Regions from separate parts of the Actinoplanes sp. 13 genome, predicted to be linked through region 1. Evidence: riboswitches for the same ligand, from Rfam matches in the RefSeq annotation. Region 1 holds a riboswitch; the other holds the start of a gene.
The links. Region 1 has a riboswitch for glycine ahead of AC0NH5_RS13460 (L-serine ammonia-lyase). Riboswitches for the same ligand answer to the same signal wherever they lie in the genome.
Positions count from the first base shown of each region.

Region 1 (3,486 bases):
CCGCGGCGATCATGGTTCGGCCCCGTCGCCCCCTGAGGTCGTCGTCAGCAGAGGCCGCAGCAACGCGTCGTCGATGATCTCGCGGGACCGCCGCGCAGTGCCCGCGAGCAGGTCGGCGACCTGCACCCGGGGATCGTCGCGGGAGTCCGTCATCACCAGCCCGGCCAGCGGCGACACGCCCCGCGGCATCGTAGCGGCCAACGCCTGCCCGAGCCGGGTCAGCCGGTCGGCGGTGAGCGCGCTCTGCTCGTCGTGGACCACCAGCACCTGTCGCCGCCCGCCGCTCCAGGACAGGACGGTCTCGGCGAGGGCCGGCAGCAGCGGCTCCAGCGGCGGCGGGATCGACCTGTCTTCGCGGTCCAGGCGGGCGAGGACGTCCCACACCCGCGCAGGGTCGAGCTGGTCGAGGACGGCGTCCGCCCCGTTGCCGCGCAGCACGTCGCGGGCCTGGAGGAACTGGGCCGTGGACTGCTGCAACGGCCCGCGACGTTTCATCCGCACCATGCGCACGAAGGCCCGCAGGAAGTCGTCCCAGGCGCTGCCGGCCGAGCGCCCGGCCCGGTACAGCGCGAGAGCGGCCGGGCGCTGTTCCTGCGCCAGGCGCGTGCCGGCGGTGTACGACGGCTCGGCCAGCAGCAGGTCGACGACCCGGCTGGCCAGGAAGAACTCCTTGTCGACCAGGTGCACGAACGCCCGGCCGCGCAGCGCGGTCAGGAACCACTCGAGCGCCGCGCCGGCCGCCGGCCGGCGCAGGAACTGTCCGGACTTCACCTCGTGCGGCGAGAACCGGCCGGACCCCAGCGTCGCGATCAGCTCCCCGGCCTCGGCCACACTCAGGTCGACGCTCGCGTGGGTGATCACCGGGGTGGCCGGGTCGAGCAGGTTGGTCCCGGAGAACCCGGACTCGTCACAGGCGATCTCGACGACCGGTCCGGACACCACGGCCGGCGGCGGCAGCCCGCCCTGCAGCGGCGACCGCACACCCGACCCCATGCTGCTCATGGTGGCCCCGGGCGCTTGATCCGACAACGCGATTATCCGCGGATGACTGGGTGCGGCCCCGGCCGGGTAAGCTCGGCACCGACAACTCAACACTCGCCGTTTCCGCCGCTGCGGGAGAGACCCCCTGGTGGGGGCGCCGAAGGAGCAACTTCTCTCCCAGAATCTCTCAGGCACAAAGTACCGCTGCGGCCAGGCGACTCTGGAAAGCCGGCAGTCCTGCCGCGCCCAAGGTGCAAGCCGCCCCGGCGGTGAAGCTCTCAGGCCCCATGACAGAGCGGGGGAGGCCCAGCCAAGGGAGCCTCCGCATGGCCGTGTCCGTCTTTGACCTCTTCTCGGTCGGCATCGGCCCGTCCAGCTCGCACACCGTCGGCCCGATGCGCGCCGCGCGCCTGTTCGCCGGGCACCTCGCCGGGCTGCCGGTCGCGACGGTGCGGGCCGAGCTGTTCGGGTCGCTGGGCGCCACCGGTCATGGTCACGGCACGCCCAAGGCGGTGCTGCTCGGGCTGGAGGGCTCGGACCCGCAGACCGTCGACGTGGCCACCGCTGACGAGCGGGCCGCGCGGATCCGCGACGCGGGCGTGCTGACCCTGCCGGACGGCGGCCGGACCGGCGTCGGCCTGGTGCTGCACCGGCGGCGGACGCTGCCCGGCCACCCCAACGGCATGATCTTCACCGCGCTCGCCGCCGACGGCGCCGAGCTGCTGCGCAAGACCTATTTCTCGGTCGGCGGCGGCTTCGTCGTGGATGAGAGGCCGGCTGGGGTACGAGCGGACGACACGTCCCTGCTCTACCCGTTCACCACGGGTGCCGAGCTGCTGTCGCTCACCGGGGCCACCGGCTTGTCGATCGCGCGCCTGATGCTCGCCAACGAGACGGCGTGGCGATCGCCCGAACAGATCCGTTCCGGGCTCCTGCTCCTGTGGTCGGTGATGCGCGACTGCATCGACGCGGGCCTGGACGCGGAAGGGATCCTGCCCGGCGGGCTGAAGGTGCGGCGCCGGGCGGCGGCCACCGCTCGTCAGCTGCGGGCCGCGGGCCGGCCGGCCGAGCATGCGATGGAGTGGCTCACCGCGTACGCCATGGCTGTCAATGAGGAGAACGCGGCCGGCGGCCGGGTGGTCACCGCGCCCACCAACGGCGCGGCCGGCATCATCCCGGCGGTGCTGCGGTACTACCGGGACTTCGTGCCCGGCGCGGACGACGACGGGGTGGTCCGGTTCCTGCTCACGGCGGGGGCGATCGGGCTGCTGTTCAAGGAGAACGCGTCGATCTCCGGCGCCGAGGTGGGCTGCCAGGGTGAGGTCGGCTCGGCCTGCGCGATGGCGGCGGCCGGGTTCGCCGAGGTGCTGGGCGGCACCCCGGAGCAGGTGGAGAACGCCGCGGAGATCGGGATGGAGCACAACCTGGGGCTCACCTGCGACCCGGTCGGCGGGCTGGTGCAGATCCCGTGCATCGAGCGCAACGGGATGGCGGCCGTCAAGGCGGTCACCGCGGCGCGGATGGCGCTGCGCGGCGACGGGCGGCACCACGTTTCCCTCGACAAGGTCATCAAGACCATGAAGGAGACCGGCGCCGACATGAAGGTGAAGTACAAGGAGACCGCGCGGGGCGGTCTGGCCGTCAACGTGATCGAGTGCTGAGCGGCGGCTGAGTGGCGGGACCGATTCCGTGCCGGGCCGCCGTAATCTCGCTGCATGAACCCCGCCACCCTGCGCGGCCATGCGCTCCGGGTCATCCGCCGGATGCCCCGTCCGGTCCAGCGGGCGGTCCTGGCCCGGGCCATGGGCCGGGACCTGCCGGCCGCGGCCGACTTCGTCCGGATGCTGGAGGTGGGCGGTGATCTGCCCTATCCCGGGCCCACCGACCTCGAGCTGTTCGCCCGCTTCCCCGAGCTGTCCACCGTCGAGGTCAGCGAGTTCAGCATCGGCGCCCAGCCGGCGCGGTTGTACCGCGGTCTCGGCGACGCTCGCTCGGCGCTGGTGTGGGTGCACGGCGGCGCGTTCGTCAGCGGCACGATCGCGATGGCCGAGGCGCACTGGGTCGGCCTGGCCCTCGCCGCCCGAGGCTGCTCGGTGCTCACCGTGGAATACCGCAAGGCCCTGCACGGCAGCCACTTCCCGGACGGCTCCGACGACGTCCTGGCCGGGTGGAACTGGGCGGTCGCCGACCCCGGCCGGCTCGGCGTGCCCGCCGGGCGCCTGCACCTCGGCGGTGCCAGCGCGGGCGGCAATCTGACCGCCGGGGTGGCCAAGCGCCTGCGCGACGGCGCCGGTCCGCTGCCCGCCTCGCTGCTGCTGATCTATCCGGCGCTGCACGCGGAGCTGCCGGACTGGCCGGCCTCGCAGTTCGCGATCGTCCGGGAGTTCCCGGGGGCGGGGTTCTTCTCGCCGAAGTGGGTGGCGGACATGAGCCTGCACTACGTCGGCGGGAATCCGGAACTGCTGACCGATCCGTACGCGTTCCCCGCCAACGGCGATCTCACCG
Region 1 is NZ_JBVYOQ010000005.1:199,321-202,806, reverse strand. It holds gene AC0NH5_RS13465 (DUF3800 domain-containing protein) at 10-993, opposite strand; glycine riboswitch at 1,104-1,195, shown strand; glycine riboswitch at 1,196-1,285, shown strand; gene AC0NH5_RS13460 (L-serine ammonia-lyase) at 1,308-2,642, shown strand; gene AC0NH5_RS13455 (alpha/beta hydrolase) at 2,697-3,486, shown strand, end outside.

Region 2 (3,486 bases), on a different contig from region 1:
ATGCCGACGTACAGCGCCTTGCCGGAGCGGACCACCGCGTCCAGGGCGGCCATCGTCTCCTCGAGCGGGGTGTCCGGGTCGGGCCGGTGGTGGTAGAAGATGTCGACGTAGTCCAGGCCGAGGCGCTGCAGCGACTGGTCGAGCGACGACACCAGGTATTTGCGGGAGCCCCAGTCGCCGTACGGGCCGTCCCACATCGTGTAACCGGCCTTGGTCGAGATGATCAGCTCGTCGCGGTACGGCTTGAGGTCGCCGGCGAGCAGCCGGCCGAAGTTGCTCTCCGCGCTGCCCGGCGGCGGCCCGTAGTTGTTGGCCAGGTCGAAGTGGGTGACGCCGAGGTCGAAGGCGCGGCGCACGATGGCGCGCTGCCGGTCGAGGGGGCGGCTGTCGCCGAAGTTGTGCCAGAGGCCGAGCGAGAGCGCGGGCAGCCGGAGGCCGCTGCGCCCGGCGCGGCGGTACGTCATGGACTGGTAGCGGTCGTCGCCGGGGGTGTACGTCACGTGGTTCCTCGTCTCTGCGGATGCGCTGCCCCTGCCATGATGCCGTGCCGCCGATCGTGGCCGCGCGCGACGTTCGGCGATGACGGGGCGGCACCCGGGAGAGCATCATCACCGGTATGCATGTGGTCCACGACGGCCCGGCGGCCGCGCCGCCGCTGCTGCTCCTGCACGGCTCCGGCGCTGCGAACGGCTGCTGGAGCCCGATGGTGCCGGCGCTCACCGCCCGGCACCACGTGATCCGGGTCGATCTGCCGGGGTGCGGCCGGTCGCCGGCGCCGCCCTCCTTCGACGTGCCCGGCCAGGCTCGGCGGGTGGCGGCAATGCTCGACGACCTGGGTGGCGGGCCGATCGCGGTGGCCGGGCACTCCAGCGGCGGCTACGTCGCCACCGCGCTCGCCGAGCAGCGCCCGGACCTGGTCGACGCGCTCACGCTGATCAGCACCGGCCCGAGCGTGTACGCGTTCCTGCCGCAGCCGGCTGTGCTGCGGATCCTGACCGGCCCGCCGCTCGGGCGCCTGCTGTGGGCGGTCCGCACGGACGCGATGGTCCGTCAGGGGCTGCGGGCGGCGTGCGCCCGCCCGGTGGAGATCCCGGACGACGCGGTGGCCGAGCTGCGGGGCATCGGCTGGGACGATTTCCAGGCGGTGCTGCGCGCGAACACGGACTACATCGCCGAGCGCAGCGTCCCGGACCGGCTCATCGCGCTCGCCACCGCCGTACCCACGCTGGTGATCTTCGGCGCGGCCGATCCGCGGTGGAACCCGGCCCGGGCCCGCGAGTACGAGGCGGTCCCCGGCGCCCGGGTGGAGATGCTGCCCGGCATCGGCCACCTGCCGATGTTCGAGGACCCGGAAACCACGGCGCGACTGATGCTCGCCTCCACCGGTTGAGGCGGGCGTTTCTCACAGTGACCGCACGCACAGCGGCTCGGGCGAAGATCCGCTGGTAGGTTGACACTGCCGGCTACACCCGCGCGGGAGAGACCATACGGCCGATCACCGGTCGTGCGGCGCCGAAGGGGCAAATCCTCCCCGGAACCTCTCAGGCAAAAGGACCGCGAGGGCAGGCGACTCTGAAATGCCTAGCTGGGTATGACAGAGGGGGAGGTTGCATGTCGACCTTCTCGAGCCTGGAGTCGCCCATGACATCGTCGCCGTTCGTTTCCCGTCACATCGGTCCGGACCCGGATGAGCAGACCCACATGCTCAAGGCGATCGGGCATCACTCTCTCGACGAGCTGATGGACGCCGCGATCCCCTCGTCGATCCGCTTCCGCGGCGAGCTGGACCTGCCGGCGGGCATCTCCGAGGAGGAGGCGATCGCCGAGCTGCGCGCGATCGCGGGCCGCAACGTGGTGGCCACCTCGATGATCGGGCTCGGCTACTACGGCACCCACACGCCCGCGGTGATCAAGCGGAACGTGCTGGAGAACCCGGCGTGGTACACGGCGTACACGCCGTACCAGCCGGAGATCAGCCAGGGGCGCCTGGAGGCGCTGCTGAACTTCCAGACCATGGTCACCGACCTGACCGGGCTGACCACCGCTAACGCGTCGATGCTGGACGAGGCGACCGCCGTCGCGGAGGCGATGACGCTGGCCCGGCGGGCGTCGAAGAGCAAGAGCACCGTGTACGCGGTGGACGCTGACACGTTCCCGCAGACCCTCGCCGTGCTGCGCACCCGGGCGGAGCCGCTCGGCATCGACGTGCGGCTGGTCGACCTGGACGCGGGCGAGGATCTGCCGGCGGAGTTCTTCGGGCTGCACCTGCAGTACCCGGGTGCGTCCGGCGCGGTCCGCGACCACGCCGCGCTGGTCGAGGCGGCGCACGCGAAGGGCGCCCTGGTCACGGTGGCGGCCGACCTGCTGGCGCTGACCCTGCTGCGCGCCCCGGGGGAGATCGGTGCGGACATCGCGGCCGGCACGACGCAGCGTTTCGGCGTACCCCTGGGATTCGGTGGTCCGCACGCCGGATATCTGGCGGTGCGCGGCGGCCTGGAGCGGTCGCTGCCCGGCCGCCTGGTGGGCGTCTCGAAGGACGCCGACGGCGCGCCCGCCTACCGCCTGGCGCTGCAGACGCGCGAGCAGCACATCCGGCGGGAGAAGGCCACCAGCAACATCTGTACGGCCCAGGTGCTGCTGGCCGTGATGGCGAGCATGTACGCGGTCTACCACGGTCCGCAGGGCCTGAAGGCGATCGCGCAGCGCACCCACGACCACGCCCGCACGCTCGCCGGGGGCCTGACCGCGGCCGGCGTCGAGATCGCGCACCGGGCGTTCTTCGACACCGTCACCGTGGTGGTGCCGGGCCGGGCGGCCGAGATGGTCGAGGCCGCCGCCGCCCGGGGCATCGATCTGTTGCCGGTCGGCGCCGACCGGGTGTCGGTGTCGGTCGACGAGACGACCACGGCGGCCCACGTGGCGACCGTGCTGGAGGTGTTCGGCGCGGCGCCGGCCGAGCCCGCCGCGAGCGAGGTGCGGTCGCTGGCCCGCACCAGCGAGTACCTGACGCACCCGGTCTTCACCACGCACCACTCCGAGACCAGCATGCTGCGGTACCTGCGCAGGCTGTCGGACAAGGACTACGCGCTGGACCGCGGCATGATCCCGTTGGGCTCCTGCACGATGAAGCTGAACGCCACCGCCGAGATGGAGGCGATCACCTGGCCGGAGTTCGCGAACGTGCACCCGTTCGCGCCGGTCACCCGGACCGAGGGCTACGAGGCCCTGGTCGCGCAGCTGGAGGCGTGGCTGGCCGAGATCACCGGGTACGACGCGGTCAGTGTCCAGCCCAATGCCGGGTCGCAGGGTGAGCTGGCCGGCCTGCTGGCGATCCGCGGATATCACCGCTCCCGGGACGAGGCGCACCGCGACGTGTGCCTGATCCCGTCGTCCGCGCACGGCACCAACGCCGCCAGCGCGGTGATGGCCGGCATGCGGGTCGTCGTGGTCGCCTGCGACGCGGACGGCAACATCGACATGACGGAT
Region 2 is NZ_JBVYOQ010000015.1:125,141-128,626, reverse strand. It holds gene mgrA (L-glyceraldehyde 3-phosphate reductase) at 1-500, opposite strand, end outside; gene AC0NH5_RS26595 (alpha/beta fold hydrolase) at 617-1,390, shown strand; glycine riboswitch at 1,465-1,567, shown strand; gene gcvP (aminomethyl-transferring glycine dehydrogenase) at 1,642-3,486, shown strand, end outside.
Region 2: another riboswitch for glycine. It lies ahead of gcvP (aminomethyl-transferring glycine dehydrogenase); the one in region 1 lies ahead of AC0NH5_RS13460 (L-serine ammonia-lyase).